Linked DNA regions of Coraliomargarita algicola. Each later gene encodes a partner of the first gene's protein in a complex. Links are inferred from orthologs where the notes say so. Each region holds a gene or a part of one and is shown on either strand. Other genes may lie near its edges.

Region 1 (15,934 bases):
GATCTAGTGCTGGACCCCTTGTATAATGAATTGGGGGCCGAATTTGAAGCGGCTCTAGCGATTGCGCAGAATAATGGGCCAGATTTGTTTAGTGATTATCGGACGACTTACGCCGACCCCTTACTGGATCAGTATGTCTATGATCCCGACAATCCGGATAGTGGCATATTATTCGCGCAGTTGGATCAACTGCGAGGGAAGCTGGACGCACCCTTTGGTATTGTGCAGGAAATCGATAAGCGGCTGGCCAAATTGGAGCAAACACTGGTTGCCATTACGGGGCAGCTGTATGTGACACAAAACGGTATCGAGATTGATTTGCCGGAGGTTGATATCGAGCGTATCGTGCCGGGCATCTTAAGTAAGAACGGTGACGGGAAGCGCGATGTGGTGGTCAATATTGTGACCGCGCTGATCGGTGAACTGGTCGAAGACCCACTCGGAGCGGCGATTGCCGAGCAATTGACCGAAGGCGAGACCGCGATCCAACAACAATTGGACGAGCTTTTAGCCGAAGCCGAACCGACCTTGGCTGAAATCGAAAAAATCGTGAATGACCTGCGTGAAGAAGTCACCATGATCCGAGGGAAACTCGCAGAGGCGGGGGAGATACACGATGCATTGACCGCGATCCTGGATGAAGCCGAAATGGAAATGAGAGCTGTGGCGATGGAAGTTCGCGCGACGGCAGACGAATTCCTCGATGAGTTGGAAGCAGAGTATGCGCGCCTCTACCCGACAGAGCAACTGGAGCAGATCCCGAACCCCTTTGAGGAGTATCCTCGCGAAGAGGTGACAGCTCTATTGCGGCAAAAGCTAGTCGATGAGGTCGGTGCAGCGCCCTTCGTGAAAAAGATTCAGTATACGCTGAAGCAGTATCTATACGATCTCAATGGCACGGTCGAAAACACCATCGACAATGTATTTGCCGAGGTGAATGTGATCATCCGTGAGTTAATTTCGGAGACGGTCGTCGAGTTGGAGAAGGAAATAAATCCGATGCTGAGCGATTTGAGCGATACCGTGGGCTCGGGGCAAATCGATGGGGTGGCTCACTTCCGTGGCGACGCACTCACACGTTTGCGCTTGGACGGTAGCTTTGAGTGGCAAGTGCCGGAGCCCTTGCAGTTCCGTGGATATATGGAGTATTTACAGCTCGATAGCGATGCGCCCGGCAGTTGTGGCGGCGATTCTGGTGATAAGTTGACCGAAGTCTCGATGGGAGCTTTGGATATTCCGTTGGAATGGATTTCGCCGGGCATGCGGGCCGATGTGGGGGCCAAGTTTAGTATGATCTACGCTGCTGAAGCGGATCTGCCAGTCTATCCCGCGGGGCTCGCTGGGTCTTTTCAAATGACCGGCGGCGAGCTTGGCTTTGAGGCCTTTACTATATTCGATCTTAAAGCAGCGGTCGCTTTTGGCCTGCATGAAAATTACATCGCTGCAGGGGCCGGCATGATTATTAGTAGTTATGAGGCCTCCGGAGGGATCTTCCTCGGGAAGTCTTGCAGCGCGGACCCCATCTTACTGATTGACCCGCTCGCAGGTGAGGTGCTCGGCGATGGCGTATTCCTCGGCGCGTATGCCTATGGGGAGGCTTGGATTCCGATCAGTGAGGCTGCGTTGGGCATTCCGGCCAGTTGTATGTTCCGCGTTTCGGCAGGCATCGGAGCCGGTGTCTTTTACTTCGTCGATGGACCTGTCTTTGGCGGACGTATGCTAGTCGGAGCGAGTGGTGAAGCACTCTGTGCGGTCTCGATTCGGGGAGATGTCAGCCTGGTGGGCGTGAAGGATGGCGGTGAGTTCCGCTTCAATGGCCGCGGGCGCCTGCAGGGCAAAGCGGGGCCGTGTCCGCTCTGTCTCAAGTTCTCAAAGACTGCCAAGGTCAAATACGATAGCAAGTGGAGCGTCGATCTGTAGCTCACATCCGAATTTTTAATTTTAAAATCAAATTTCTTATGTTCGCAATTATACTACGCCGCTTAGTTTGTTCTCTGCTACTGGCTACTGTGTCTGCCTGGCCGCTGGCTTCCTTTGCCCAAGATCTGGAGCAGCTGACCTTCACGCTCGGAACGACTGGCCGTGATGCCAACGGGGCTGACTTTGGCTATATGGTCTTGCAGTCTCAAGAAGCTGAAGCGGTGATTGGCCGCCCGTATGCAATTTATGAAAAAGCGGCGGACTTCGCGACCGCTGCGCCGTTTCAACTGCGTGCGGTGATCCAACTGCAGACCGACCCTAGAACCATTCGTTCAATTTTGAAGGCATCTGAAAAGGTGGATGAAGATTTCGCGATGCTGGAACAGCGGGTGGATGGCTATTTCGAAGATGTCGACATCTCGACTTTAGGGGCGACTGGCGGCGAGCCCGACCTGGCGGAAAAGGTATCGATTGCGGTGCGGAGTGCACAGGCCAATCCATCGCTATTTGAAGGCCTATACTTTCTCGGACGCTTACACCCAGGTATCAATTGTGTGTTGGGTCTCGCTTACTTCGGTGAATTGAACCAGCCGCTAGTCACATGGGAGCTGCGCGAGTGGAACCCAAGCTCGCGTGAGCCGGAGGATGTGGTGGGCCGTGTCTTAATGGACTTGAGCGCCGCGAGTCCGAGCTTGGGCTACCCGCCGCTACCTGCGCCTGGCAAACCGGTGGATGTGCCTTTTCCTATTTCAGAAACGACTTACGAGAACGATCCACGCGGACACTTAAATGTGCGATTGCGCTGGCACACTCCCGAGGACTTGCGTCAGCAGTCACTATTGGCGATTGGATATAATGTGTATCGTCTCGCTAAGGCGGATGCGATTGGTCTTGGCTGGGTGCGTGAGGGGGACGCTGTATGCCCGGCCCCGTCGGTCGCGGATGCGCGCATGCTGTTGGAGGCAGGTATGCTGGTGCAAACAAATGTGTATCCAATCATGCCGGTGACGGATTTAAGCGAGGCCGAGTCTGAAGATCGCAGCGATAGCGAGACCTTCTTCACCGCCGATGACGATGACCGCTTCGAGCCCGGCGCTGAAGATACCTTCGGCGATGGGGACGAGTTCTACTATTTTGCCGGAGCGCAAGATCTCTTGCGTCGTCCCGGTGAGTTGTCCGATGGGCACTATGTTAAAATTTGTGATCAAAAACCACCGCTGCCAATTGATGAAGTTAAAGTGCGCAATCATTTCGTGGCATCGACCAATCCTGCCGAAATTCAAGCTTATAGTGGGGAGCAACATCTTGAAGTGCAGTGGCGCCAGCTCGAGTTCGACGGTGAGGAGCCTCTCGACAATTATAAATATTACATCTACCGCTGGGACAGCCCACAGGAGATTCTGGAAAAGTCAGCCAACCCACTGGCCAACTTAGTGGCGGGCCCGATCGATCACGATACCAGCAAAGAGTGGAGGAGCTGGATCGATACTTCTTCGCCACTAAATCCGGACGCACCGAACATGGCTGATGATGCGGGGCGCACCTATTTCTACACCGTGCGGGTGGAAGATAACAGTGCTTGTGGCGGTAACATGAGCGCCAATAGCGCTTCAGCTTACGGTGTCTTGCGAGACCGTCGTCCTTTGGCAGATCCGAGTGGTCGCATCACCACGCGTTGCTTAAGCTTAGAGATCGCAGGAAAGGGCACAGAGTTATTTCAGCGAAATCCGGATGACCTGAGCGCCAAGCCCATCATTCGCATCGCGGTCACTCGTTCGAATCCGGACATTGAATGGGCGAGTGTAAATATCAATTTCGGCAAGAATACCGAGTTAGACCCCATCGATCTTGAGAGACGTTATTTCGCCGAAGGTGAGAATCTCGTGATTTTCGATTATCAACCCGCAGCAGTGCGCAACGAGGTGCGAGTCAACGTTCACGGTGGGGATCGCTTTGGCAATATTAGCAATACAGCCTTGTTAATCCTCGGCGATGTGAACCCCAACAGTGCCTACTATGGCGTGGAGTATCTGTATGAGTTGAGTCATATCGAAATTTTGACCGATGACCGAAACTGTGGCCCACACATCGTGGTAGACACTAGCGCGCCCGGAGGGCTACTGGCCAAGCCAACGCTCGAATTATTCATGCCAGAGCGCGCGCGTGAGTATAAGTTGTATCGTCGCATCAATAACGGGGACCTGTCTTTGATACAACAAGGGCAGACCGAGGACTTGTTTACTGATTTGGCTGATTTCGAATATGCCGACTATGCCTTGCCCAATGCGCCGATGTATACGATCTGCTATTTCCTGCAGGTCTTTGACGAACATGGCAACGCCAGTGCTTTAGTGCCGGTGGATGAGTGTATCGAATTTATTCGCGAATATCCCGCGCCGCTGCTAGCGCAACCAGAGCTCTATTCCGGATCGAACGGGCAATCGATGGCACGGCTGACCTGGTATTGCCCACCAGAAGCCGTGGATAAATTTGAACTGTGGATTGCGAGTGACGATGCCGTCAGTCCCGGTGATGTGGGGGATGCGCTCAGTGAGCTGACCGAATTCGGAGCACGTCATATTCAAAATGATGCCCGCACATATTATATTTACCAAACACGTCGTTTGGCGACTGTGTTTGGGCAGACTGCGCCAGAGTTTAGCGTCGATTTGGAATTAGATCCAAACAAGGTTTACAGCTTTCTGGTGCGTGCCGTTTCCGCCGAGGGCTTGGATTCACGCTTAACCGGTCCATTCAGTAATCTACAGACGATCGCATGGACGCAGGGCGGCTCGGAGAATGGGCCAAATGTTGCCTGGCCCGATCGGGATCTGCCCGGACTGCTGGAGGAGAATTTGGAAGCCATGTTTACCAGCGAATTTGGAATGGAAATCCTACGAGACGACGTGAATGGGCCAATGCCGGCACTGCGGATCGGAGCGTATCGCTTGGTGGATGAAGAACTGGATGAAGTGATTCAATACGACAAAGAAGCCAATATAGACGCGGATTTTCCGACATTTCTGACACCGCCTGGAGATCCGGTGGCTTACACCGCGCATCGGATCATTGAGCGCAGGACTGGTCAGAGCGATGTGACAAAGTCGATTTTCCCCTTTGCATTGTATCGCTATCGAGTCGATGCACCTCTCGTGCGGGAGCCGAGCAAAAATGTAGAGCAAGTGTCACCAATGATGCGGGAGATCGCCTACGAAGGCGGCGTCATTTATGATATCGGAAAGACCGGGGGCGATGTGATCGAAGTCTCACGAATTCGGGACCCCTATCTATTTGCTGAAGTCGTCGATACGTATAGTGGCAACGGCCCGACGCATCATCTCTACATGCGTGATTTTACACCGGTGCAATTTGGCGGGACTTACCAATACCTGATGGTCTTTTTCACTGAGCGTGGCGAGATCGAAACAGTGCTACCACTCAATACCATTACGATTCAATAGAGTCATTTTAAGATAAGGAATATTGTTATGTTTAAACGTGTTTTAGCGCTCACAAGTTTAGCCTGGATCTCTGCGACAACATTGATGGGGCAGGGCTTGGTGCCCTTAGTCTATGAGACGAAGGACGAATGGTTGGTCGACCTACCCGCAGGGGATTTTGGCTATAGCGCTCAAATGATAATTGTCGATAAAGCCACCGGTTTGGTGCGCTCTTACGAGACTTATGATTCTGCCAGTGACGGCTTTATCAGCGAACCGTATTGGCAGACCGGAGAGCGCATGGATGCACCTGTCTCGACACTCTCCTTGTTGTTGGAATCGTATTCCACCCAGTTGATGCTACCCAAAGCGCTCAGCAATCGAATCAAAACTTACTATAGTGGCGGTTATGAGGGGGAGTTTAATTTCAAAATTGTGGGCGTCGGTCCCGAGGCTGCATTGAGCTTCCCCGCGGCACCGGACCAGGAGCAATACGAGCCGATGGTGCTGGTTCAATCAGGGCTCAATAGTCCGCCGGCTACCATTCAGCATGAGCTGTTGGTAACTGGTATGGAGGCCGCCTATGAAGTCTCGCTTCCGATTGCTATGCCTGCCTTTGAGCGTTCGCTCACCTTTCCAGTCGATCCGAACCTGGTATTTGATGGAGGCAATGCGCTGGTCGCGATGATCTCCGAGGGGCAAGTCTCCTTACGAGAGCCGATTAAAAATGGGCTAAAACTGCTAAACTCAGAAAATTTCCCAGCAGCTGGGCAATTAATCTATGGGGACTTTTTACAAGGCGGTGATGCTAATCAACTGCTCTGCTATGCTCTCAACGATACCAATTTATACCTCTACGTGATCAAGGAAGTGGCAGGGGAATGGCAACTAACGCCACCACTGGCTTACGATCTAGGATCGCCGATACAAATGGCGACGCGCCTCGTGTTGGATGGACAGCTACTGGTGGCTGTGCAATATGTGGGCAGCAATCAAATCGATCTGCTGGACTTAGCTGATGAGCGCATCGTCGATCAATTGACCATGAGCAACCTCAATGGCGCGCTCACCGGAGTCGTCTCGATGGGGGGCGATCGCCTGCTGATTTTCAGCGGAAAGGGCGGGGTGACCGATCAATATGAACTCTTCGGCTCTGATGGCAGCGGCGGCCTCAAATCGCTCTTTACCGGTCAAGTGCCCATAGATGGCTTCAGCGTTGATGCGAGCAAGCAGAAGCGCCCAAATCTATTTTTCTTTGATGCGTCTCCACTCGGTTCTTCAAACGCACGTTTGCTCGGGTGGCTCTCTGCTTGGGGAGATATTGCCTGGGCCTCAGAGCCCATCTTATACCCGGGAAGTGTGACCTATGACACTTGGGTCGATTGGGGCGCGGAGGACGGCTTGCAGAAAAGTTATCAATCCAGTTCCTATGCCGGCGATGAAACCAACAGCGTTTTAACCAATCAAATCAACTCCAGTGCCAGCGTATATGCGCTCAATCTCAGTGGAGAAGAATTTTCAGCCTTGTTCGCAAGCTGGAGTCCCAAGCCCGGCACTTACGATCAGTTGGCACTCATTGAGGCCAGCTTCCCTGAAAATACAGAATTGTATTATCGCGGCAGTGAGGACGAAGCCTGGCAGAGCTATAGCAGCCCCTTCTACCCGAGCGGGGAACAAGTCAGCCTCTCCTATTACATTCAGACTGCGAGTGGAGATAAAAGTCCGATTAAAACGGTTAACTACAATTTCACGCTCTCCGCATTCAACCGGGATAGCAATGGCGATGGCATCCCCGATTATGTGCAAATGGCATTGGGAGGCGATCCATTTGGCACCGGAGATTCCGATGGCGATGCTGCCAGCGATTTAGATGAACTACTGGCCAATACTTCGATAACAGATCCCACCGAAATGCCCGCCGAGGATTCTGAACTCAATCGGGGCTATTACGAAACTTTGCAAGTGGTCAGTCGCAACCTAGCCAAGGAGCCTTGGTTTACCGGATCGACCGGCTACGTAGATCGCTTGACGGGTGCGCGCCTTGGCCAGGCATCCGTTGCGGAAGGCAGCCGCTTTGCCGTCTTTGATCAAGTGCCGCTGGTATTTCCTGAAGGCGTTATCGCAGTCTCCACAGAAGCGCGCTATTTAATTCTCTCCGAGGGAGTGGCCGAGCCCACTGGCTTTGAGCAGCTGAAGCTCTTGCCTCTGGATAGCAGCGAGCTATTTGAGATCGATGTCAGCTATACCGGAGGATCGCTCTCCGACGCGGCCAGCGAGTGGCTGGATGAACTGGGCGAATACTCGGCAGGTGAGCAGACGATTCGTGAACTCAGTTTGAAGGTCGATGATACCGCTTTTGCGATCGCGATGGAGTATGCACTCGAGCAATACTTTAAGTTGCAGGCTTATCTACCATCCGATGCGCAGTTGACACTCTTTCCCAATCGCACCGGCGATGACCGTTGGACCTCACTGTCCGAGATCGCCACTCTAATGGACGAAAGCAATGGCGAGCCCGAGTTCTCAGTAGATGAACTCTGGGACGGTCTGCAGATTGAAGCCAGCTACAGCGCAGCGGCAGCTGTCGCGATTAACTGGGTGGAGTGGACTTATTTCTGCCGCGAAGTCTATCAGGGCTATACCGATGCACAAGTGGCCCACATCACCGGGCAGGGCCCCGTAGACCTACTGCGCGCAGTCTTACGCGAGCAAGCAGTCTCCGCTGAACTGTTAGACACACTCGGCCTCCAGTTGGACGCGATCGGACCCGCGCTAGCCGAAGGGCAAGGCCTCGCAGCGAGCTTTGTTTACGACGACGTGCAGCTCTACGAGTTGACCGTCGAAGAGGCCAACGCCGACGGTTGCTTCCTTGCCCGCAACGCATTTGCGCAGCAATACGCACTCTTCGATGCCTACGGGGAACGCTACATCTCCAGTAAAAGTATCGATCTATTACCAGAGACCCAGATTCGCGTATACGGCGTGCTCCGCGACGACTTTACAGCTTGCGCAGGCACCGCCTTGGAAGTGCGGAGCTTTCAAATCGTTGAAATGCCCGAACTCGTCGCCAACGATAGCGACGGGAACCTCTTGGATGATAACTGGGAGCTCTTTTGGCTCGGCGAGGGCGGACACGATCCTTTTGCAAGTGTCGATGGCAGCGGCTACAGTCTATTGCAAAAATTCCTCGGCGGCCACAATCCGGCCGACTCCAGTGATGTGCCTGCCGCGGCAATCGAAGACCTCAGCGCGCCAGACATCCGCATCCACATGAGCGCTACGAACGAAGTGACACTTACATGGGAATGGCCCGGCGCGTATAGCGACTCCATTCAGTTCAAGCTCATTCAGTCTGACGAGCTCGGCAACCTCAGATCCGTCACGCCCACATCGGTTAACTACAACCGCGTCGGTGACGCCCACACACTGGTGCTAGGCGTGCCCGCCGGCGATGCCCGCTTCTTTAAATTAGTGATGTCATTGTAGTCAGACGCTGCCCGCAAGCGTTGGGCAGCGTCCGCTCCGTGGGCGAGGGCTGTTATTATGGACAAGCCGCCGCATGATTCGCATTGCGGCGCCAAATTAGTGCACACAGCCAAAAGGCAAAAACAATCGTTTCAGGATCTGGATAACTGCCGGAGATTTGAACGCGGCGCGTGAACGCGTGGGCCGGCTTGATACGCGCTTGGCAGCCCATTCCGCTTAACAGCATGGTGCGACCAAAGGCCGATTTTGCTGAAAGCTCCATGGCCCCTGACTCAAGTTTGATGTCAAATCCGCGCCGGAGCATGCTGATTCTTGATGCCTCGGCACAAACCTTGTCCTCCTTGATTAATTCCCATGTCGGTGTAACGAAGCCCGATTTCTTGATCGTATAGAGCTGACCATTTAGCTCGAAGCGGCCCGATTCGCCCGCCCAGTTAAAGCGGAGCCCCGCATCAATGCCGCCACCCTGCATTGTATAGTTCCAAGATAAGACATTTGGTTGGCATTCAATCATCGCGTTATTAAAGTATATCTAACGCATGATAGGCAAGTTTTTATTCTAGCTGGTTATCTTGAGGTCTTCTGACTGCTCTTTCTGGAATGGTCGATGCGTCGGGGGTGTTTTTATACCAAGCAGGGGCTGAAATCGGGAGCAGGGCTTTGGGGATCTATGCGCAGTTCGATCGCAGGTGCGCGAACGTCAAACGTTCAATCTTGTATGTGAGTTTCACGCGTGGGGCGAATTTTCGTTAGCTGCCTTGCGCTGCGTTGGAAATATTTCGTTCTTCGATGAAGTCTTGTAAAATGAGGGCCGCGGCTCGGGAGTCGATCTCACCGCTTTGGCGGCTGGGCTTTTTCTTTTGGCCTTTGAGCCCTTGTTCTACGGAGTGACTGGAGAGGCGTTCGTCTACCCGGTGAATGGGCAGCCGAAAGCGCTTTTCGAGCTCTACGATAAATTCGTCCACTTCTCTGGCTTTAAAGCCGACCGAGCCGTCCATGTTGAGCGGGTAGCCGACCACGAGCTCTTGGGCGCGGCGTTGCGTGATCATCGTCTCGATCTGGCGCATGCGCTCCTTCTTGGAAGGCGCGACGGCCGCCGGTAGTGGCATTGCAATACCGATCTCGTCCGCGAAAGCGAGTCCGATACGCTTCTCGCCCCAGTCTATGCCGAGATAGTTCACTGTTTCGGAATGAAGAATTAGAACTTACTAAAAGCTACATCAGGCGCTTGTAGGCCTCTTGGACGCCGATTTTATTGACGAGAGCTTTGATTTCCTGGGCTTTGTCTTTGTGACAGACCAAAGTGGCGTCGTCGGTTTTGACAACGATGAGATCTTTGACGCCGAGTAGGGCAACGAGGTGTGTGTCGTCGCGGCAATAGACAATGTTGTCCTGAGCGTCGGAAAGTTCGGCTTGGCCGCGTACGACATTGCCGTCGGGGTCAGCGGGGTAGTGGCGTGCGACAGCGGGCCATTCGCCGACATCGTCCCAATCAAAGCCGGACTCGACCATGACGACGTTGTTAGCCTTCTCAATGATGGCATAGTCGACCGAGATTTTCTCGAGACTTGGGTAGTGTTCTGCGAGTAGTGAGTCGATGTCTGTGCCAGCAGCGAGGCCTTGGTCGATGTTTTGAAGTGCTTGCCAGAGGCTGGGGGTGCTTTTTTCGAGTTCGGCAACAATGGAAGGCACGGACCAGATGAACATGCCGGCATTCCAGAAGTAGTTGCCTGCCTGCAGGTAGTTTTGTGCTGTTTGGAAATCGGGCTTTTCGACAAAGCGTTGTACTTGGTAGACGGGACGCTCGGCATAGTCGCCCATGGCAGCGCCTTGTTGGATGTAGCCGTAACCAGTCGCCGGGAAGCTGGCAGTGATGCCGATGGTGGCGAGCACGGGCTGGGCTTCGGCGGCCGCAAAGGCGCTTTCCAATGTGTCGCGCAGACCGGCTGCATTATGTATGACGGCGTCGGCTGGAAGCATGGCAAAGCTGGCCTGAGGATCTTCGCGTCGCACGAGTATGGTGGCCAGTCCGACAGCAGCGGCAGTGTCGCGGCCAATGGGTTCGCCGATTACTTTGTTGGGATCGAGCTCGGGGCAGACTTCCAATACCGCATCGCGTTGCTCGGCGTTCGTGATGACGAAGACGTCCTTGGCGGACACTAGCCCGGCGAGGCGGTCGATGGTCTGTGCCAACATCGCCTTGTCGCCGACGATGGGTAAGAGTTGTTTCGGGCGTGCGATGCGGCTTTCCGGCCAAAAGCGTTCGCCTCGGCCACCCGCCATGATAACTACAAATCGTTTAGACATAGCTGCAGATTTCATTCGATCCGAAGAATGGCAAGAATCGAGTTGTTCGATTTTTACATTTGAGGACATCGAATATTTGGACGAAGATTATTTGTCAGAGTGAGTGCCTGCTAGCTCATGAGTCTTTCAGATCCTGTCTTGATCTCCGTGGCGCAATCCTATGATTTAGCGCATTCTCCTATTATCTATATGCCGAAGAAAAAATCCAAATCGATCGAAGACGAAGGTCCAAAGAAGAAGATGATGTATACCATCAAGCTCGATGATGAGAAGATGGATCAACTTGCGGACTTGCTGGAAAAGCAGACGGGGGGCGCATGGTTCCCGTATGATGTCGCCTATTCGTTATTTGCGTTCAAGGGGGAGAAGGTGAATGTAGTGGGGTATCAGAGTGGTAAGCTGGTGGTATCCGGGAAGAATACTGAGGACTTTGTTCGCGACATTCTCGAAGCGCAAATTACGGGAGATCCACGTCTGGGATACGACGAGGTGCATAATCCCGAGTGGTTTACCTTACATGCTGGTTGCGATGAGAGCGGAAAGGGGGATTTATTTGGACCGCTGGTGACTGCATGCGTGGTGGCTGATGGGGATATGGTGCGGCATTGGTTGGAGCTGGGGGTGGCTGATAGTAAAAAACTGACCGATGGCAGTATTTTGAAGTTGGATAAGGAGATTCGTAAGACTGAGGGGGTGGTGATCCAGACTGCATTCGCACGGATGCCCAAGTATAATGAGCTCTATAACAAATTTGACCGCAATTTGAATAAACTACTGGCATGGTATCATGGGAAATCCTTGAACCAAGCTTTGGACGCACGGCCTGCGCCTTGGGGCTTGCTGGACCAGTTTACCAAACAGAAGCTGGTAGATGCATATGTAAAAGATCGCAAAGACTTTAATTTGATCAGTCGTACCAAAGCCGAGTCGGACCCTGTGGTCGCCGCCGCATCGATTGTGGCTCGTGCAGTCTATGTGCGCGAAATGAAGCGGCTCTCGGATGAAGTGGGAGAGCCTTTAGTGAAGGGAGCCAGTGGCCAAGTGCTGGCACAGGCTAAAAAGATTGTCGCTGAAAAGGGGGCCGATGCCCTGCGGAATTTTGCGAAAATGCACTTTAAGACGGCCTATGAAGCGCAAGGTTTGGAGCCCCCCGCCAAGCCGAGTTGGTATAAGTATTAATCGTGCTGATTGACAGGCTGGGGGAAGATGCTTTGCGTAGGTAATATGATTACTTTAACTGACAATGCCGTTTCGCAAATTCGTAAATTAGCCGCCGAGAAAGCTGGTGAGGGGCAGTTGCTCCGTATCTTTGTCGAAGCTGGGGGTGCTCCGGTTTTGAGTATGGGATGTCCTTTGAGGCGAAAAAAGAGGAGGATCAGGTGCTGGAGAGTAATGGCATCTCTTTTTTAGTGGATCCGACTAGTCTCGATTATCTGGACGGCAGTGTGGTGGACTTCGATGATGGCCTGAGTGGAAAGGGCTTCGATATCCGGAATCCCAATGCGACGAGCACCTGTGGTTGTGGTCGTTCATTTAATTAAGTGGAAAACATAAAAAACACGGCCTTTACACTTGCCTTGCGCAGTGCGATTGGTATCCCTCTGCGCTTCTCATTCTAGAATTGAGTGTGAAACGGGGCATTTCGTCCCATTAACCAAACATATAACTAAAAGAAACATCGTTTCTCCCAGAGTGGTTATCTGGGCTTTGAAAACAGTATGAATATTACACCAAAAGACCTTCTCGACGCAGGCGTACACTTCGGGCACCAGCTCCGCCGCTGGAATCCAAAGTCGAAGCCCTACGTCTACGACAATCGTAACGGCATCTCTATCATCGACTTGGCGCAAACTCATGCGCTGCTTGAAAAAGCTTATGCCAAGGTCGAAGAAGTCGTCGCTTCCGGTAAAGATGTGCTTTTCATCGGCACCAAGAAGCAAGCGCAGGAAATCATGCGTGAAGCCGCGACAGCCTGCCAAATGCCTTTCTGCGTGAATCGCTGGATGGGTGGAGGTCTCACCAATTTCACGACCATCAAGACTTCGCTGGCGAAATACCGCAAGTTCTTGAAAATGGACCAAGACGGCGAACTTGAGAAGCTTCCTGGTAAGGAAGAAGCTGCGATCCGTCGTCAAATGAGCCGCATGAATCGTAACTTCGAAGGTATGCTCGAAGTTTCTGAATTGCCAGCAGCGGTCTTTATCGTAGACACCAAGAATGAAGAAATCGCAGTCGCTGAGGCGAATCGCCTTGGAATTCCTGTGATCGGTCTGGTGGACACCAATTCGGACCCCACAGTGCTCGATTTCCCCATCCCTGGTAATGATGACGCAGTCAAGTCGATCCGCATCATCGTGGAAACCATCTTGGAAGCGGCTCAAAGTGGTCTTGCGCAACGCGAAGCTAAGAAGGTTCAGAAGAGCGCAGGCCCTATTATCCGTGAGCAAGTCTTCGAGCAAGAGGGCGACGTAGAAGTCACGCTCCCCGCCGGATATGGTGAGGATGACAAGCCAGCTGCTGAAGCTGTAGCGACACCTGTTGCTGAAGAAGCACCTGCAGCTGAAGCCGCTCCAGAAGCGACTGAAGAAAGCAAGTAATTCTCCAAATCTGAAACTTATAAGATTTAAATAATATGAGCGTACAAATTAATGCAAAAATGGTTGGCGAACTGCGTGAAAGCACAGGCGCTGGACTGATGGATTGTAAGAAAGCTTTGGTTGAGTCCGAAGGTAATTTCGAAGCAGCTGTTGAACTCCTTCGCAAGAAGGGCATGGCCACTGCCGCTAAAAAAGCAGGTCGTGACGCCAGCGATGGTTTGATTGACACTTACATCCACCTCGGTGGTAAGGTCGGTGTGATGGTTGAAGTTAGCTGCGAAAGTGATTTCGTTGCCAAGACTGATGACTTTAAGCAATTCGTGAAAGATATCGCGATGCACATCGCAGCCGCGAGCCCCGTTTGCGTTTCTCGTGACGATATCGATCCAGCAATTGTGGCTGCAGAGCGTAAAGTTGCTGAAGGCCAAGCTGAAGGTAAGCCTGCACAAGCGATCGAGAAGATCGTTGAAGGCAAGCTGAACAAGTTTTTGAGCGAGTCTTGCCTATTGGAGCAAGCTTTCGTGAAGAATCCTGATCAAACGGTTCAAGAGCTATTGACTGCAATGATCGCCAAGATGGGCGAAAATATGCAAGTGAAACGTTTCGCTCGTTTCCAAGTCGGCGCGTAAACAGTTTAGGTTTTTTATTTTCAAGCCCCGCATCTTAACGGATGCGGGGCTTTTTTATTTAGAAGTGAGACAAAAAAAACGCATCCTTACGGATGCGGTTTTTGTTTTGAGAAAACTGACTTTTGCAGAGCGTGGATCTTAGACCAGCTTGGCCTTGAGATCGTCTTTTGAAGTGAGGCCGACTACGGTTTCTGCGACGGAACCACCCTTGAAGATCAGGATGGTTGGAATTGCGCGGATCTCGTATTTGCTGGCGATTTCGCTGTTGTTATCCACATTGACCTTGCAGATTTTAACGGCGTCGCCGAGTTCTGTAGCGAGTTCTTCGAGGATAGGAGCGATCGCCTTGCAGGGACCACACCATGGAGCCCAAAAGTCGACAACGACTGGGGCAGAGCCGCCGGCCACTGTGGAATCAAAATTAGAGCTATCGAGTTCTGTGATGTTATCGGACATAATGTCTTTGTTTATTGACGTGTTTATTTTAGGAAAGGGAGTGTGTCTTGTAAGAGCAAGACTGCAAATGCGATCGCCACGGCTGCCGCGACGGCATCGATGATGAGGCCGACGACGCTGGTGCCTTTGTCTTCATCGATGGTGATGGACGGCTTACTTGCGGTGGACTGGGGGGCCGCGGCCTTAGGCGTCGCCGGTTTGGGGGCGACAGGCTTTGCAGCGGCGGGTGCAGGCTTCGCAGCGGCTGAAGGCGCGGTCGCAGGCTTGGCTGGAGCGGCCGGAGCGATGGGTTTGGCTGGAGCGGCCGGAGCGACGGGTTTGGCTGGAGTGGCCGGTGTGGGCTTACTCTCAGCGAGTTCCTCAAATGAGAGTGTGGGTTTGGCCGGTTTTTTCGGGGGCGTTGGTTTGGCGGGGGCGGCTGGCATCGCTGGTGTTGCGGATACTTTGCGCTCAGCAAGTTCTTCGAAGGAGGGCACTGGAGCTGTTTTGGGGGCAGCCGGTGCAGCTGGAGTGACTGGAGCAGCTGGCTTTCTCGGGGCCGCAGGCTGTGAGTGGGCTGCCGTTCCGTTGACTGTCTTGCCGGCTTCGTTGTTAGCTGGGGTGTTGGCTGAATTTTCGTTGTTGGGGTCTGTCATAGTGGGAGTAGGCTATGTGAGCTTTGCTGCCTGTCAAGTGGACCTTAATCAGGTGTGTTATCTTTAATGATGTCGCTGAGTTCTTTTTTGTCCACGGTCTCGAGGGTCTTGCCCTTGCGGTCGAGGGTTTCAAAGGTTTTCACCACAGTCTCGGTCATGCGCTCATGTGTTTCTTGAGAGCCGCCCACGATGGCGAAGCGCTCTGCTTGTGTGATACGCTTGTGGCCGTCCTTGTTGTCCAGGCCGACTCCGATTAGGTGAGCAGCGGGCTTTTTGGAAGGTGAGTTGTGATTGTTACCGAGACGATTCATTGGAAATTAATCAAACTTGGGTGCGGTGAGGTCCGGGTGTTCGACACGCATACAGCAGATGTCGCCGAAGGCCTGGTCTTGTTGAATTGAAATCTTATTTAAACGGGTTAATTCGAGCACGGCAAGGAAGGTTGCAACAATTGTGGTGATCGT
Region 2 (16,069 bases), 2.9 Mb from region 1 along the record:
CCATCGCTGATGCCACTACTTTGACCGAGGCTGGCTATGTTGGTGAGGACGTTGAAAACATCGTGCTGCGTCTGTTGCAATCTGCGGACTACGATGTGAAAAAGGCCGAGTGTGGCATCATCTATGTCGACGAGATTGATAAGATTGGTCGTAAGACAGATAATGTATCCATTACTCGTGACGTTTCCGGAGAAGGCGTGCAGCAAGCACTATTAAAGATCCTCGAAGGCACCGTTTGTAACGTTCCACCTCAAGGCGGGCGTAAGCATCCGAATCAAGAGTACATCCAACTCGACACTTCCAACATTCTCTTCATCTGTGGGGGCGCATTTGTAGGCCTCGATAAGATCGTTCAAAGCCGCGTGGGCTCTAAAGCGATGGGCTTCGATACGGAGCGTAATCGTCATCAGAACGAGGTGCCTGTTAGCGAACTTCTTCGTGAAACTCAACCCGAGGACTTGGTCCATTTTGGTATGATACCTGAGTTTATCGGTCGCTTGCCTATGGTCGCAGTGTTGGATGAGTTGTCGCGTTCCGATCTGGAGCACATTTTGCAAAACACCAAAAACTCATTGGTGAAGCAATACAGTAAGCTCTTCTCGATGGAAGGGGCCGATCTTCACTTTACCCGCGACGCGGTCGCTGCCATCGCCGAAAAAGCGATCGAGCTCAAGACTGGGGCTCGCGCCCTGCGCTCCATCATGGAGCGCATCATGCTCGATGTGATGTATGATTTGCCGCAAACCGAGAACGTGCAAAAGGTCGTCATCAACCGCGGCGTCGTCGAAGGTCGGAGTAAGCCTAAGATGCACTTTAATAAAGCAGACGAAACTTCTGAGGCTGAAGAGTCCAAGGTCGAGTCAAAGGACTCACCCGCAGACGCTGCTTAGGCTTTCTGCTGGTGAGTTGTGTGTCTTTTGACCTAAGGTTCGGCTATTCACTCATCTTTTTAGTTCATGGCCGAATCTAGGCTAAACTTTTTGAGTAATAGCGACGGCGTATCCAGAAGGCGGCATTGACCAACGCAATCATGACTGGCACTTCTACCAGTGGTCCAATCACGGCAGTGAACGCGATGCCTGAGCCGATGCCGAATACGGCGATGGCGACGGCGATCGCTAGCTCGAAATTGTTACTGGCAGCTGTGAAACTCAGGGTCACGCTTTGTTTGTAGTCGGCGCCCACCATTTTGCCCATTAAGAAACTGATGAAAAACATAATGAGGAAGTAGATCGTTAGCGGCACTGCAATGCGTAACACATCCAGTGGCAGGGCCACGATTGCGCTGCCTTTGAAGCTGAACATCAGCACGATTGTAAGTAGTAGGGCGATCAATGTCATCGGGCTGATCTTGGGGATGAAGACCTGTTCATACCAGTCGCGCCCCTTGAGTTTAACACCAATAAAGCGTGTCAGCATGCCGCCAAAGAAGGGGATGCCCAGATAGATGAGCACGCTCTTCGCCACTTCACCCATGCTGATTTCGACCACACTGCCCTCTAAGCCAAACACCCCGGGGAGCCATGTAATGAAAAACCAGGCATATAGACTGAAGAAGATCACTTGGAAGACACTGTTGAAAGCGACTAGTCCCGCAGCGTATTCGTTGTCGCCTTCGGCTAGTTCGTTCCATACGATCACCATCGCAATGCAGCGGGCCAGACCGATCAAGATGACTCCGGTCATGTATTCCGGGTAGTCTTGTAGGAACAGAATCGCGAGTGCAAACATTAGGCTAGGCCCGATGATCCAGTTTTGCACCAGCGAGAGCGTCAGCACTTTGACGTTGCGAAACACACGTGGCATCTCCTCGTAGCGTACTTTAGCCAGTGGCGGATACATCATGAGGATCAGCCCGATGGCGATTGGTATATTGGTGGCACCTACCTGGAAATGGTTTAAGAAACCTTCTGCACTCTCCCATACAGATCCGATGGTGACCCCGATCGCCATCGCAATAAAAATCCATAGCGTGAGGTAGCGGTCTAGGAAGCCGAGTTGTTTGCGGTCGCTTGGGCAGCAGCCTGTGTCAATCTGTGTTGTTTTCATTATGTCAATCTGTGGATGCTTTTGAATTCGATTTGCCTGCACTTCAGAAACATTGCCGATGGCTGAGCGACTTAGCAGTCGCTCACAGCCGCCAGTTTTTGGCTTGATTATTCAGAGGCTTTGTAAGCTTCGCGGTAGCCCGCGGCATAGGCCTCGAAGACGAGTTTGATCTCGTCGCGGATGCGGCGAAAGGCGTCGAGCTCGCTCTCCCCGGGACGCTGTGCATGGGGGGGATCTTCAAAGCCCCAGTGGTAGCGACTTACCTTGCCGGGAAAAGTCGGGCAGGCTTGGTCGGCGTTGCCACAGACAGTAATTACGGTGTCGATGCCTGTGTTTAGATATTGATCGAGGTGATCGGATGTGTGCCCACTGGCGTCGATCCCGATTTCCTTGAGCGCCTCGATTGCCAGGGGATGTACGGCACCCTTGGGCTTGGAGCCCGCGCTAAAGACCTCGAAGAGGTCGCCAGCTGCGGCGCGTAAGATGCCTTCAGCCATGTGACTGCGGCAGGAATTACCAGTGCAAAGAATGAGTACTTTTTTCATAATGTTGAGTGCTTGTGTAAAACGTGATTATAGATATCTGGCCAAGAGATTGAGCAGGTAACCGGTGAAGATGATTGCGAGGCTGGTGATGCCGAAGTAGATGCCGATCAGCTTGAGCTGCATGGTGCGGCGGAGCATGATCGCTTCCGGTAAACTGAGTGCAGCCATGGCCATCATGAAAGCGAGGGCCGTGCCGATGGGGATGCCTTTTTGGAAGAGCACCACTGCGATGGGCACGATTGCGGCGCAGCTGCCATACATGGGCACGCCGAGCGCGGTTGCGATTGGAACCGAGAAGATTCCGGTGGCTTCCATCAGCGAGTGAATGGTCTCTTGCGGCACGTAGTTGTGAATGAAGGCTCCGGCGGCAACGCCGATGATGACCCAAAGCCAGATTTGCTTAATGACGCTGATGGCTTCATCCCAGCCGTAGCGTATCCGCGAGACCAGTGTGTGGCTCACTACTTCGTTCTCAGCATTTGCGGATGCGATGATGTCTTTTTCCAGGTGTTTCTCTAGCTTGAGCTTTCCGAGAATGCCACCACCTACGGTGCCAATGAACAGGCCACTGGCGACATAAGCGACGGTGATCGGGGTTTCAAATTCGCCGACCATGAGGATGACCAGATACTCGTTAATAATCGGAGAGGTGATCAGGAAGGAGAAGGTGACTCCCAGTGGCACGCCCGCTTTTAATAAACTGATGAAAATCGGAATCGATGAGCAGGAGCAAAACGGAGTGATGGCGCCGAAGAGTGCAGCGACCATGTTGCCCCAGAGGCCACCACGCCCCATCCAGCGTTTGAGACGATCTTCTGGCAACCAGGTGCGTATGATTCCGATGATGAAAACCATGACTGCCAGCAGCAGAAAGATCTTGATCGTGTCGTAGAGAAAAAAGTGTAAGGCCCCCACTAGTCGTGACTCCGGATCGAGTCCGAGTGCTCCGTAGAGTAGGCTATCTATTATGGATGTGAGCATAGGAATTCTATTGAGTGCCCTTTGTGGCACTCGCAGTTGTGTGTTTGACCGGCCGATTAAGCAGTGCGACCGGCGCTAAAAATCTTTGGATCGACTCGCAGTGTTTAGCAGCACTTGCCGCCTTTGCCGTTTTTATCGCCGCCACAGCATGCGTTTTGCGCGGCTTGATCGGCTTTCGCCTTCATAGAGCTGTCCACTTTATTCAGGATGCGAGTGAAGAAGCCGGGCTTTTCGGCAGTCGCTTGTTTGGTGGCTTGTTCTGTATTCGTTTTCATAATTTATATCGTTGTCGTAAATTTCAGTTCTTAGTCTGTTAGCAGCAGCCGATCTTTTCACAGACACTGACGGGGCAGTCGTCGTTGGCTTCGGCGATGCGTGCGATGAGTTGGTTGCGGTTGACTAGGTCGCGCTGCAGTTGATTGCACTCGGAACACTCGGCTTGGCGGAGATATTGTAGGTTTGCCCGAAGGAGGCCATTGATAGGTTCGATCAGTGAGTAGATCATCCAAGTGCCTTCGCGCTTGGATTCGATCAGGCCGAGTTGCTTCATTGCAGCGAGTTGTTTCGATGTCTTGACTTGCGGTACGTCGAGCAGCTCTTGCATGTGACATACACAGAGCGCGCCTGCCTCTAATAGATTGAGGATGCGTAAGCGCTGCGGGTCCGCGATGCATTTATAGAGTTCACTGGCTTCCATGAGTTATGTATATCCTGTTTTTGGTATATACTGTCAATGGAATATATTTATTGTTCACATTTTTCTTTTAAGCTGGAAGCTTTTTGAACGCCTGTGATTTATTGATGTCTGTTCCTGCAACGACTTTACTATATTTTTCATGAGCCTCACTTTTGTATTCGATTCTCTTTTCATTCAGGCGGCCGCCGGGCCCAATGTATTTACTTATTTCGCGCAGTCGAATTTCGCGGGTAAGGTGGTCATTTTTATTCTCGGACTATTAAGTATAGTCGCGTGGACGGTGATGCTGGGTAAATACATGGATCTGTCCAAGCTGCGGTCGCAAAATCAGCGCTACGAGCGTTTGTTAAGTAAGGAGTCGCATCTGATCGCGCTGGATCCGGAGCGGCCCGGCAAGGGGGCGGGCCCATATTACAATATTATTCGCGAAGCGCTGGAGGCCTTTCGCCGCTATGGTGGTGATTTGAGTAATGCGGACCCGCACCGTGCCACACTTCGCATGGGGCATGTGGAAAATGCGCTTCAACGTAGCGTCGCCGAACAGATCATTCGTTACGAAGCGAAGATGGTGGTCTTGGGCTCTATTATCACCGGGGCTCCTTTCATGGGGTTGTTGGGCACTGTTTGGGGGGTGATGGATGCTTTTGGTGGTATGGCAGGCGCGGGGTCGGCTAGCTTGCAGAGTCTGGCCCCGGGTGTTTCCGGTGCCTTGTTGACTACCGTGGCAGGTTTGATTGTCGCGATTCCGTCCGTTTTTGGGTATAATTATCTTTTGCAACAGACCAAAATTGCAGTGGTTGAGCTGGAGAATTTCGCCAGTACTGCTGCGGATCGTATCGAGCTCGAAGCACAGGCGGCTGCGAATGCATAGTTTCTGCTTACCTAGTTCCTAATTATTAATTTATAATTCTCACTGTGGCTCGTAAATTCCATCGCAAAGACCGGCTTTCTGCACTGACCGAGATCAACGTCACTCCTTTGATCGATCTCGCGTTTGCGTTGCTGATTATTTTTATGGTGACTACGCCTTTGCTTGAGCAGACCGTCGAGTTAAACCTGCCAGTTGAAACTGCCAAGACGCAGTCGGAAGATCGTGAAGATTTTCAATCTTTATCAATCGATCGCGCGGGGCTTTATTATTGGGGGGATCAACAAGTGACTGAACTGCAGCTGGGAGATTTATTAGATACTATGGCGATGGACCCTGCGCCGTCTGTGATTAGTATCCGGGCAGATGCTCAATTGCCCTATCAAAAAGTCATTACAGTGGTGGACATGATTAAGCAGCGTAAGCTCTCCAAGATTAGTTTAGATACCAAAGTCGAATGATGAAACTCACGAAGAACCAACCCCTGTGGACTGCGGTGATTTTACACCTGGTGGTTCTGTTGGGCTTGTTTCTGGCGACTATCGTGCAAGCTTTCAAACCGAAGGAAAAACCACACGTTTTTGAGATGGTAGAGCCGCCCAGCGAAGTGAGCCAGGCGCAACAGTCCACGCCGGAACCACAGTTGCCTGTCGACCTGCCTCCGGTTGAGCTACCGCCCGTGCCACAAGTGGACATTCCGGAGCCGCAGCCAGTCGCGCCGACGCCTACACCGCCTAAGCCCACCCCGACGCCGAAACCGACGCCCACCCCCACCCCGAAACCGACGCCCAAGCCGGCGCCTCAGTTGATGTCGGCAGATGATTTTTTCAAAGAGCACCCTAAGGAGGCGCCTAAGCCGCGGCAAGTTGTGACGCCTCGTCCAAATATTCAAGTGCGGCAAATCGATGTGCCTAAATTAGTGCTCCCCCGCAATCCGATTGCGAGTCAATCAAACCCGCAGCTTTCATCGCAGCAATTGTCGGCCTTGGCTAGTTATAGTTCACGCCTGCGCTCACGCATTGACGCCGCGTGGACCAAGCCCGCTCAGCTCGCTGGTGTTCAATTGGTGGCTGAGGTGGTTTTTAATGTGTCTGCATCGGGGCAGATTACCAATGCGCGCCTGCGCCCCGGATCGGGCAATGCGGCCTTTGATCAATCTGTCCTCGCTGCGTTTCGCATGGCAAGTTCCGCGGGGCCCACGCCGACCGGGCAAGCGCACGAGTTCTCGCTGTCGTTTCGGATGCGGGATTAATTTTAGCTTGACATCAAGATAGTTGTTGCTAGCTTGAGTGTCATGCCCAAGATTTATCAACATTCTGGTTCGCACCTCTTTCTTCTCTTTTGGAAGGCATCGCACGGGGTGATGCGCTACGATCATAAGAGTATCGCAAAGCAAGGCTTTGCTTCTTTGTCGGACTTTGCAGTGCTGGAAGTTTTGCTGCATAAGGGCGCGCTGCCAGTGAACACCATTGGCGAGAAGGTGCTGCTGACTAGCGGTTCAATTACCACCGCTGTGCAACGAATGGAAAAGAAGGGCTATGTGCGCCGTGAGCGAAGTGAGGGCGATGCTCGCGTTGTGCTCGTGCATCTTACCGAGCTTGGGCGTGAGGTGATTGTGGACGCCTTCGCCGCACACGCGGCCAATTTAGACACGCTGTTCAGCGAATTCTCCGAGAAGGAACGCACTCAGTTTGCTGATTTGATGCGCAAGCTGGGCCGTCGTAGCCAAGCGCTGACTGAATAATAAAATTTACCCATATATCTTGATGTCAAGGTTTTGTGTGGGCTGAAATACAAATAGAAAGAACAATAAATATGAAAATCATAGAAATCCTCCTCAATACTTCCAACAGCATCGCGCTCTTGCCGATCCGTTTAGGCGTCGGTGTCGTGATGGCTGCGCACGGTTCACAAAAGTTATTCGGTTGGTTTGGGGGCTATGGCCTCGAAGCGACGGGGCAATTTTTCTCTGAGAGCCTTGGCCTGAAACCGGGTTTATTGATGGCGGCGATGGCGGGCGGTACAGAATTTGTTGGCGGTTTGCTGTTGATTGTGGGCTTAATGACACGATTGGCAGGCCTCAGCCTCGCGGGCACCATGGCGGTTGCCATTCTCACCGCGCACTCCAGCGCTTTCTTTGCCTCGAATAACGGCATGGAATATCCGCTCACGCTGCTACTCACCAGTCTCACTCTCGCCATCGGTGGTGGGGGAGCCTTCTCGGTCGATCGTAAGCTCGCTGCAAAATGATTCATTAGAAAAAGGCACATTCTATCATGACACTTACAAAACAACTCACACGCTCAGAAGAGCGTATGCACAGTGATTTCGACTGGCTGAATAGTCGGCACAGTTTTTCATTCGGCGGACACTATGACTCCGAGCGCATGGGCTTCGGCCCCTTGCGCGTGGTGAACGATGATATCATCGCGCCCAGTGGCGGCTTTCCTTCGCACCCGCATCGGGACATGGAGATCATCACTCTCGTTCTCGATGGTCAGTTGCAGCATAAGGATAGTCTGGGGAATGGTCGTGTGATTCAAACAGGGGATATTCAATACATGAGTGCGGGCAGCGGAGTGGTGCACAGTGAGTTCAACCCTTCGGCGGATCAGCCCGTGCATATCATGCAGATATGGATTCAGCCGAGCGAAACGGGGCTTGAACCACGCTATGCCGATCAGCCGATGCTCGGTGCCGTGGATAACGAATGGAAACTCATTCTGTCCCCGGATGGGCATGAGGGCTCGATGGCGATTCGCCAAGACGCAGAGCTGCGCACTCTTCGCTTAAGTGAGGGGAAGTCGGTGTCCTATGTCAGTGATAGTGAGCGGCGCGGCTATTGGATATTCGTCCTGCAGGGTGACGTTCAAGTGGGGGGAGAACAGCTCTCGCGGGGGGATTCGCTGGCGCTGACAGATGTTGCTGATCTGGACTTTGTGCAGCAAGGGACAGAGGTCGCTCAAGTGATGCTGTTCGACTTGCCTATCGATTGAGTCCTTTCGCTCGCCTTTTGTGGCTGAAGCGCTAGCTTTCTCTACATGCGTTCTATTCAAAATACACTTCTTGTTGCTCTGACTGTTCTACTATCGACTGGGGCGCTGCGCGCCGAGTCCTCCTGGGCGAGTCGAGCTTTGTCTATTTTTAAAAGTAGTCCTGCGGCTGATACGGAGCTCGGGAGTGCGTTTGCAAATGCCGATGAATTGGCCAAAGCGCTACGTGAAGCATTGGCCGTTTCTGCCGAACGTGCATTGACTGCACTGGGGCAGCAGGGTGGGTTTGCTAACTCTGAATTGTATCAAATTCCATTGCCCCGCGCGGTTGAGAAGTTGCGCAAGCCTTTAGCTTTGATCAATCAAGACTATCGTTTAGATGATGTTCAGGCTACGATCAATCGTGCCGCGGAAGCAGGCGTCGCTGCTGCGCCTGCGATTGTGAAGGAGGCGATCAATAGCCTGACACTAGAGGACCTTAATACACTTTGGAAGGGAGAGGACGATGCCATTACCCGTTTCCTCGAAAAGAAATCCCGCGCTCAGTTGAGTGAGCGTATGCTGCCACTGATTTCGCAAGCAACGGATGCGACAGGTGCTACGCGCGCATATAAGGAGATGCAGTCGGCTGTGCCAAGTTCAGGGACTGGGCTCTTCTCTAAAATTCAGTCCTTTACTGGAATCGCTGCCAGTGATTTTGATCTGGACCAATATGTGAATGATCAAGCACTGGATGGCCTCTTTACCGCGATGGCTGCGGAAGAGAAAGCGATACGTGAAAATCCTTTAGCGCGCTCGACAGATTTGTTGAAGCAGCTCTTCGGGCAGTAGGCGGGCTTAATTGGCGATGGGGTTTAGTCCCAGCGTTTTGCGTTTGGAAGCGTCTTGAGGAGCGTGTTCAGACCAGTAGTTGCTGTTCATTACACGGTGAGTGAGCACTGCTTGTGTGATGCGCTTGCCGTCTTCGATCTCCTTCCAACTTTGGATGATATGGGGAAATTTTGTTTCATAGTTGATGTGTAGTTCTCGATCGATGTTTTCGTAGCGGATGATATAGCGACTCATTGCCCCTTGAGTGATACGTTCTGCAGTGGCGCGTTCTATGCGGACCGGGCTATGTGCGAATCGGGTATGCACACCGCTCGGTATGATTTGGATGGGCCCCGTGGGAAGGCTTTGAGGCGAGAGGCGTAGCTTGAGCCATACGGCATCTTCGAGTAGGGCATCGCTAAGTTCAAAGTTTTGATCGGCTTCACTTTGAAAGTAGGAGCGCAGTTCGCCACGCCAGCCTTGTGCTGTTCGGTTCAATTGTGAAAAAGATTGGCCACGCCAGTCCTGTACACTGGTGTTTGTTTTGAGCGCTCGGGGGTATTTTTCCAAGTCGATCGGTTGAAAGGTGCTGCTCATGGTGCGGTAGCTGTAGATCCCCGTGTTAAAAGTGCGCAGAGCGTTGAGCTTGAGCACGTCAGTCGATGGCTGCCCCCCGGATTCGTTCTTAACCTGGACATCGGTTAGGAAGGGTTCGGTGACGTAGATGAATTCGACGTGCCCTGGGTGAGACTCTCCGTAGCGTGTTTGAGTTAGTTCGTAGCGGTTGATCTCTGCGCCGTTGAACCAAAACTCACGAACTTGGTTGGCACTTAGCGATGCTGTGAGGGTGAAGGTGAGGCAGTAGTAGAAAAGACGCATACTCGGGGATTCTAGATGCAAGCGGCTGTTTTGCAAATGACAGGGGCAAGCTTTCATGTGTTTGATAATTCTATCTAATACTACATCGCATTAAGATAAGATGTATTGATGTATTCGAGGAGTTCTTCATTTCGGAGGAATGATTTTTAAGTACAGTTTCCGTGTTTACACCACTCTCGTTCTTATCTGTGGTGGTTTATTGTCAGCAGTACAAGTTCTGAATGCTGAATTTGACGGCGATGTCCGTCTCTGGCAGTCGCTCAGTATCAATGCCTACGAAGATGATAACTGGCGCATCACTGCGGGAGCCCAGAGTCGGCTATTCGATGAAGGTAAGTTTCTTGGGGCATGGCTGCTCTTCCCGACGGTGCAGTATAAAGTGCACCCCAATCTGGATTTAGGCGCGACTTATTTGTTGGAGGACATTCGTAGTGATTGTGGGGATGATTATGGGCGGCTGCATATTTTCTGGCTTCACGCCAGTCCACACTGGCAGCTTAGTGACAATCTCAAGTTCAGCATGCGTCACGTGCTGGGCCTGCGTGAAATTGAAGGCAGCGACGACTACTGGATCTCGCGGCATCGTTTCGGGCTGGATTACAAATTGGAAGATTATGGTCGGCTTGTGGGGATCGGTGCCAGCACTGAAGTATTCGTGCGCTATGATACAGACGAAATATTTGAAAATCGCTTCATCCCCCTCAAGACCACCTTCAAAATTAGCGAGCGCAGTAAACTGTCATTGTATCTAATGACACAGTCCAAACGCGCAGTCGGCGGCTCTAGCTGGAAGACTGCCTACGTCTTTGGGCAATCCCTGAGCTACAAGTTTTAGAATAAACTTGCAGCGTTCTTCCATATTTGAAATTGGTTTCAAATATGGAAATTAAATCCTCGTCTGATCGCATAGAAGCAAGTGCACCTGCATTGGAGCGTGGCTTACGCTTGCTACAGCTACTCGAAGGCTATTCATCAATGAGCCTGGACCAGATTAGTCGACAATTAGAGACCCCAAAAGCGTCCACACTCCGCCTATTGGCCACCTTGGAACAAATGGGAATCGTTCGCAAGATTCCGGAAAAGCGGTATCAGGCACTCTTTCGACTCCAGCCTCTACAATCTCCGATCGAGCGCTTTCGTGATTCGCTGAAAGCACTCATGGCAATGCTAGTTGCATCCACCGATTGCACTGTCGAATGGTATGAACCCACCTGCGACGGCATGCAGCTCATCCATCAAACTAATCCTGAAACTGAGCTTTGCGTTCAAGCTCGACCGGGCTTCCTACGTGACTGGCACACTGAGTTTGAAGCGGTTATTTGTGTCGGCCACGCATTTGCTTCACAAGCTCCGCCGCTAAAGAAGAGTCAGCATTATACAGCCAATGGAATCCTCTGTCCGATCGACCGCGAGGAAATACAAAAACGTATCCGTCACGCAAAGTCACAACAAACAGCCTACGATCTTCCTTTTAACTCCAATGGAGTTCGTCGATTTGCCGCTGCAGCTTTTGACCCCGATGATTTGTCATTTCTCGGCGTGCTTGCAGTCGCTGAAGTGTACCACTTCTCACGGGCAAACGAACCTGAATTTATCATTCAATCCCTAACTCAAACGCTCAAACAGTAACTATGCGCATACTATACATCGATATCGACAGTCAACGCCCAGATCATTTAGGGTGCTACGGCTATCATCGCAACACCAGTCCAGCGATCGACCAGATTGCTAAAGAGGGCGTCGTCTTTGATCGTTGTTATACACCCGATGCACCCTGCCTCCCATCACGCACTGCGTTCTACTCGGGGCGTTTCGGAATACAAACTGGCGTTGTGGGGCATGGAGGCACCGCGGCTCAACCCAAAATTGAAGGAAGTCAGCGCGGCTTCCGCGACAATTTTGATGAACACGGACTCGCTCGTCAGTTGCAACATCTCAATTATCACACTGCAATGATCAGCCCCTTCGGTCAACGTCATGCGGCATGGCATTTTTATGCTGGCTTCAACGAAATACATAACACCGGGCAAGGTGGTGCTGAATCCGCCGAAGTTGTGCAACCTGTCGTCAGTAAATGGATGGCTGATAATGCTTCGAAAGATAACTGGTATTTGCATATTAACTATTGGGACCCCCACACCCCTTATCGTGTGCCCTTGAACATCGAAAATCAGTTCGAGAATGAACCACTGCCTGAATGGTTATCCGATGAGGTGATCGAAGCCAACAATCAGAAAGTGGGCCCGCACTGTGCACACGAAATCGATATGTATACTGGAAATGGTCATCCCGCGTATCCTCGTCATCCTGGTAAAGCAACTGACCGTGAGTCCGTGCGTCAAGTGATCGACGGCTATGACATGGGAGTCCGCTACGTAGATGATCAAATTGCTTGCATCGTGGAAGACCTGAAAGCGGCCGGCGTTTACGACGATACCATGATTGTGATTTCAGCTGATCACGGTGAAAATTTAGGAGAATGGGGTCTTTACGGTGAACACGGCACCGCTGATGACATTACCTGCCGCGTTCCATTGATTATTAAATATCCAGGCGGTGCTAAAGGTATTCGCAATAGTCAGTTTCATTACAATATCGACTTTGCTCCAACTGTCATGGAATTGCTTGGAGGTAAAATACAAGCTATTTGGGATGGCGAGTCCTATGCTCCGGCCATTACGGAGGGCTTGGATATGGGGCGCGATGAAGTCACGATTAGCCAATGCTGCCATGTTTGCCAGCGCTCAGTCCGCTGGGGAAAATGGCTTTATACGCGCACTTACCACGATGGTTTCCATCTTTTCCCCCAGGAAATGCTGCATGACCTTGAAGCGGATCCACACGAGCAAAACGACTTGGCACTAGATCATCCGGAGCTCTGCCGTGAAGGCCAATGGCGCCTGTCAAGGTGGCACGATGCGCAAATGCAGAAAATGGCTTTAACTGGAAACGACGTAGTGGACCCGCTGTGGACTGTGATTCGCGAAGGTGGCCCCTTCCATGCCTCACTTACGCATGGGCAACCTGGAGTCGAAGGGTTTGAAACTTACATGCAGTACCTTGAAGCTACTGGTCGACAAGCCGGTGCGGACGCACTCAGAGAAAAATATACACCGATCATCAATCAGATTAAAAATTAAACATTCGACAATAATTTCTGAAACTCAGGCAAACTTGCCATGGGTTTGAGTGCCTCATCACTCCCGAGCTCTGCTCGATAAGATTCAGTGAAATGAATCGCTCGCTGTAGTGATTGGATCGCTTCATCACTATAGCCCATGGTACAATAAGCACGCGCTAGTTGGTAATGCGCCTGACTGTTTTCGGCATCGATGTCGAGCGCCTGGGTGCACAGGTTGGCTGCCCATTGCGGCTCGTCTAGTTGCAACACGGAGTGTGCTTTATAGGTGAGAGCTTCTACGTCTTGTGCGTTGTGTTTCAGGATTTCATCATAGAGCGCAATCTTCTGCGCGGGGCTGTTTTCTTGCCCCGCTCGTAACCAGAGTGCTTGTATGTCTTGGGTGCGCTCAATTTCTTCGCGGTTCTCTTCGATGTGTTGTGTCTTCTGTTTGACTACGCGTTCGAGCTTTTCGAGTCGTGTTTCATACACGTCGATCAGCTTCGTTACGCGACCTTCAGCGGCCACTTGAATACGCTTCTGCACGTCGCGCATCGACGACCAGCCCATGATCACCAGAATGGAAGAGACCCCCGCGATGAGATAAAAGAAGTAAGTTACCGTGTCAGTGGAATATGCGACCGCGCGGTCTACGGAATTGTGCTCGCGGTCGAGGATCTGTTGCATGAGTTCATGTTTCTGTGCGGCCATCTCGCTGCGCAGTGTTTTTAACTCGTCCAAGACATAGCGCTCAATGAAAGGGGAGTAGAGTGGCTCCTCCAGCGATTCGATGGTATCTGTATAGCTCGCCTTGGATGACGTAGGGGCCACTGTCGACGCGGGCCCGTCGAAGTCCTGAGCGCTGGCATTGACCGAGCCCCAAAATGTGAGCGCCAAGACTAAGGCCCAGTGTGCGTAGAATGGAGTCTGCTTTATCATTGAGATCATTAATTGTGCTTAAGCCGCATTGGCGATGGAGCCGCGCGGTACGTCTTCTTCGACTAAGACGCGGTGCAAACTGCGTATGGTTGCCTCATAATCGGACTCTTTCACGATAAAATTGATGTCTACCTGTCGCATCGATTGGCCAGTGGCTAGAATATTGATGTTATGCGCCGAGAGTGCGCCAGTGGCGCGCGCCATGATGCCGGGAATTGTCATATTGCTGCCGATTGCGGAAACAAAGGCGACGCGCTGTTGATCGATCTCAGCATCGGGGTAACGCTTGAGCAGTCGTGCGCGAATGCGCTTAATTGTTTGCAGGTTGGCATTGATGTAGTGAGTGATGGTGTTGGCATTCACGCCCTTGGATACGATATGTGCTTTGCACTGCTGAATCGTTTCTACGATGTCTTGATCATACTCATGGAAGTTGCCCGCGATGTCTTGATCAAATAGGGTAAAGGCATAGATGTCGGTGCACCCGGTGATGATTTCGACCTGTGCCCGCTCGCGCGTGAAGCCGGTGGTGATGAGTGTGCCGGGGTGCTGTGGCTCAAATGTGTTTTTTACCACTAGCGCGATGTCGTTTTTGCGTAAGCCCTTCGCCGCACGTGGATGGATCGCTTCCATGCCGAGGTTGGCCAATTGGTCGGCGACATCGTAATTGGTGCGCCCGATTGGCTCTGCGTTTTGCTCGCCGACGATGCCGGGGTCGGCACTGCTCAAATGAAATTCTTTGTGAATGATCGCTTCGCGCGCTTGTGTGAGCACTGCTAGTCGACTGAAAGTCATCTCGCTGTAGCCGCGATCAAATGATTTCATTAAACCACGCTGACTATGCGCGTAGCCGGTCACGATGGGGAACGCTTCACTCAAATCCAAATCAGCGAAGGCCTCTTGTATGCGTTCATCCAGTGTGATATGGCGCTGTGTTTGCCAGCCGGTTAAATCAATGAAGCGCGCGGCGATCCCATCTTCGTTTAGCAAGCGTGCGGTGTTCCATGCGCTGTGTGCTTCACCTAAACTCGCCAGCATTTCCCTTACGGTTTCAAGGTGCGAGCCGAGCTCGAAGTGTCCGTGCCCACATAGTTGCAACAGCCCGTCCAAGCAGCTTTCGGCATCGTCGATGCGTTGCTCGATGAATTGATTCGCTTCGTGTAAGGAATCTGAATGCGCAAACAACTCGGCATTTATGCGCTTTATTTCGTTTCTTAAGTCTGTGATCGCTGCCTTCCAGCCCTCGCTTTGCATGCTTTTAGCAAAGAGCCCATAAATGCCGGGCTGCCCGTTCTTTTTGTGCTCGAGCAAGCGATTGGTGATGCCGCTGTATGCGGATACCACAAAGATTCGATTGAACGCGTCGACCTTCGGGCGACCTTGCAGAATGATGTTATCACGCACCGAGGCATATTGACTCATAGAAGTCCCCCCGATCTTTTCGACTGTGTGCTGTGTCATGTGTATGTTTCTTTTTCTGTTAATGATTCGTTGCGAGCTGCTGCTGAGAGTCGCCCATCAATCACTAGAATGAGTAAGCCAATTAAGATCCCGGGCATGCCTTCGTAGATGGTGGCATGCCATCCCAAGAATCGCCAAAGCAGTGCCGTTCCGAGCCCTCCGAAAATCGCGATTACGGATCCTTGTCGGCTGGGCTGTGCGCCGAGACAGAGATAGATCAGTAGCGGTGCAAAAGCACTTGCGAGTCCGGACCAAGCCATGATGACTAAGTTAAAAACGCTTTGTTTGTTGAGCAAGGCCCAGGCCAGTGCGGCTAAGGTAATCAAGGCGGTTCCGAGCTTGAGGATTTTGGTTTTCTCGATTTTCCCAGGCAGTAAGTCGTGCGTCAGCGCGGAAGAGCAGCTTAAGATCAACGAGTCGGCCGTGGACATGGTCGCAGCGAAGATCCCCGCCAGCACAATCCCCGCGGCAAAGGGGGGAAGCATCTGCTGCGCCATGGTGGGCAAGGCGAGCTCTGCATCGAAATTGCCGGGATCGAGAATGTAAATGCGCGAAAGCATGCCTACGCCCGTTGCCATTAGATAGAAGGCGAGAAACCAGAGGTAATACCAGGCCCGTGCACGACGCATTTGGCCAGGGTTGTCCAGTGTCATAAAGCGCACCATCACATGCGGTTGCCCTATTACAGAAAAGCCCGCAAAAGCCCAACTTATGGCGAATAGCAGCCCG

Evidence for each region.
Region 2: the proteins of trxA (region 1) and SH580_RS08240 are in contact, whole or in part, in an NMR structure (PDB 2IPA), measured with the Bacillus subtilis proteins. The link is inferred for Coraliomargarita algicola from one-to-one orthologs.

What each region holds. Positions count from the first base shown.
Region 1 is NZ_CP138858.1:4,978,714-4,994,647, forward strand. What follows is about bases 13,177-15,934. They hold trxA (thioredoxin), read right to left. Parts: upstream 14,836-15,934; coding sequence 14,518-14,835; downstream 13,177-14,517. Other genes in these bases: rpsB (30S ribosomal protein S2), read left to right, coding at 13,177-13,750; tsf (translation elongation factor Ts), read left to right, coding at 13,786-14,379; SH580_RS20465 (hypothetical protein), read right to left, coding at 14,859-15,470; SH580_RS20470 (hypothetical protein), read right to left, coding at 15,515-15,781; SH580_RS20475 (segregation and condensation protein A), read right to left, coding at 15,788-15,934. Also shown: SH580_RS20410 (hypothetical protein), read left to right, coding at 1-1,920; SH580_RS20415 (hypothetical protein), read left to right, coding at 1,959-5,381; SH580_RS20420 (hypothetical protein), read left to right, coding at 5,409-8,846; SH580_RS20425 (hypothetical protein), read right to left, coding at 8,902-9,318; Holliday junction resolvase RuvX, read right to left, coding at 9,596-10,027; SH580_RS20435 (mannose-1-phosphate guanylyltransferase), read right to left, coding at 10,062-11,153; rnhC (ribonuclease HIII), read left to right, coding at 11,343-12,332; SH580_RS20445 (HesB/IscA family protein), read left to right, coding at 12,500-12,694; more of rpsB, read left to right, coding at 12,872-13,176. UniProt on the Bacillus subtilis protein: Participates in various redox reactions through the reversible oxidation of its active center dithiol to a disulfide and catalyzes dithiol-disulfide exchange reactions.
Region 2 is NZ_CP138858.1:2,089,729-2,105,797, reverse strand. The notes cover bases 876-3,768. They hold SH580_RS08240 (arsenate reductase ArsC), read right to left. Parts: upstream 2,595-3,768; coding sequence 2,157-2,594; downstream 876-2,156. Other genes in these bases: SH580_RS08230 (hypothetical protein), read right to left, coding at 3,680-3,768; SH580_RS08235 (permease), read right to left, coding at 2,622-3,575; arsB (ACR3 family arsenite efflux transporter), read right to left, coding at 967-2,049; clpX (ATP-dependent Clp protease ATP-binding subunit ClpX), read left to right, coding at 876-890. In the rest of the region: more of clpX, read left to right, coding at 1-875; more of SH580_RS08230, read right to left, coding at 3,769-3,850; SH580_RS08225 (ArsR/SmtB family transcription factor), read right to left, coding at 3,889-4,272; SH580_RS08220 (MotA/TolQ/ExbB proton channel family protein), read left to right, coding at 4,412-5,143; SH580_RS08215 (ExbD/TolR family protein), read left to right, coding at 5,188-5,601; SH580_RS08210 (TonB family protein), read left to right, coding at 5,598-6,392; SH580_RS08205 (MarR family winged helix-turn-helix transcriptional regulator), read left to right, coding at 6,435-6,884; SH580_RS08200 (DoxX family protein), read left to right, coding at 6,956-7,390; SH580_RS08195 (pirin family protein), read left to right, coding at 7,417-8,136; SH580_RS08190 (DUF4197 domain-containing protein), read left to right, coding at 8,182-8,964; SH580_RS08185 (hypothetical protein), read right to left, coding at 8,971-9,822; SH580_RS08180 (DUF2490 domain-containing protein), read left to right, coding at 9,962-10,657; SH580_RS08175 (helix-turn-helix domain-containing protein), read left to right, coding at 10,702-11,451; SH580_RS08170 (sulfatase family protein), read left to right, coding at 11,454-12,962; SH580_RS08165 (TPR end-of-group domain-containing protein), read right to left, coding at 12,959-13,879; SH580_RS08160 (aspartate kinase), read right to left, coding at 13,898-15,340; SH580_RS08155 (sodium/proline symporter), read right to left, coding at 15,337-16,069. UniProt on the Bacillus subtilis protein: Catalyzes the reduction of arsenate [As(V)] to arsenite [As(III)]. In vitro, can dephosphorylate para-nitrophenyl phosphate (pNPP).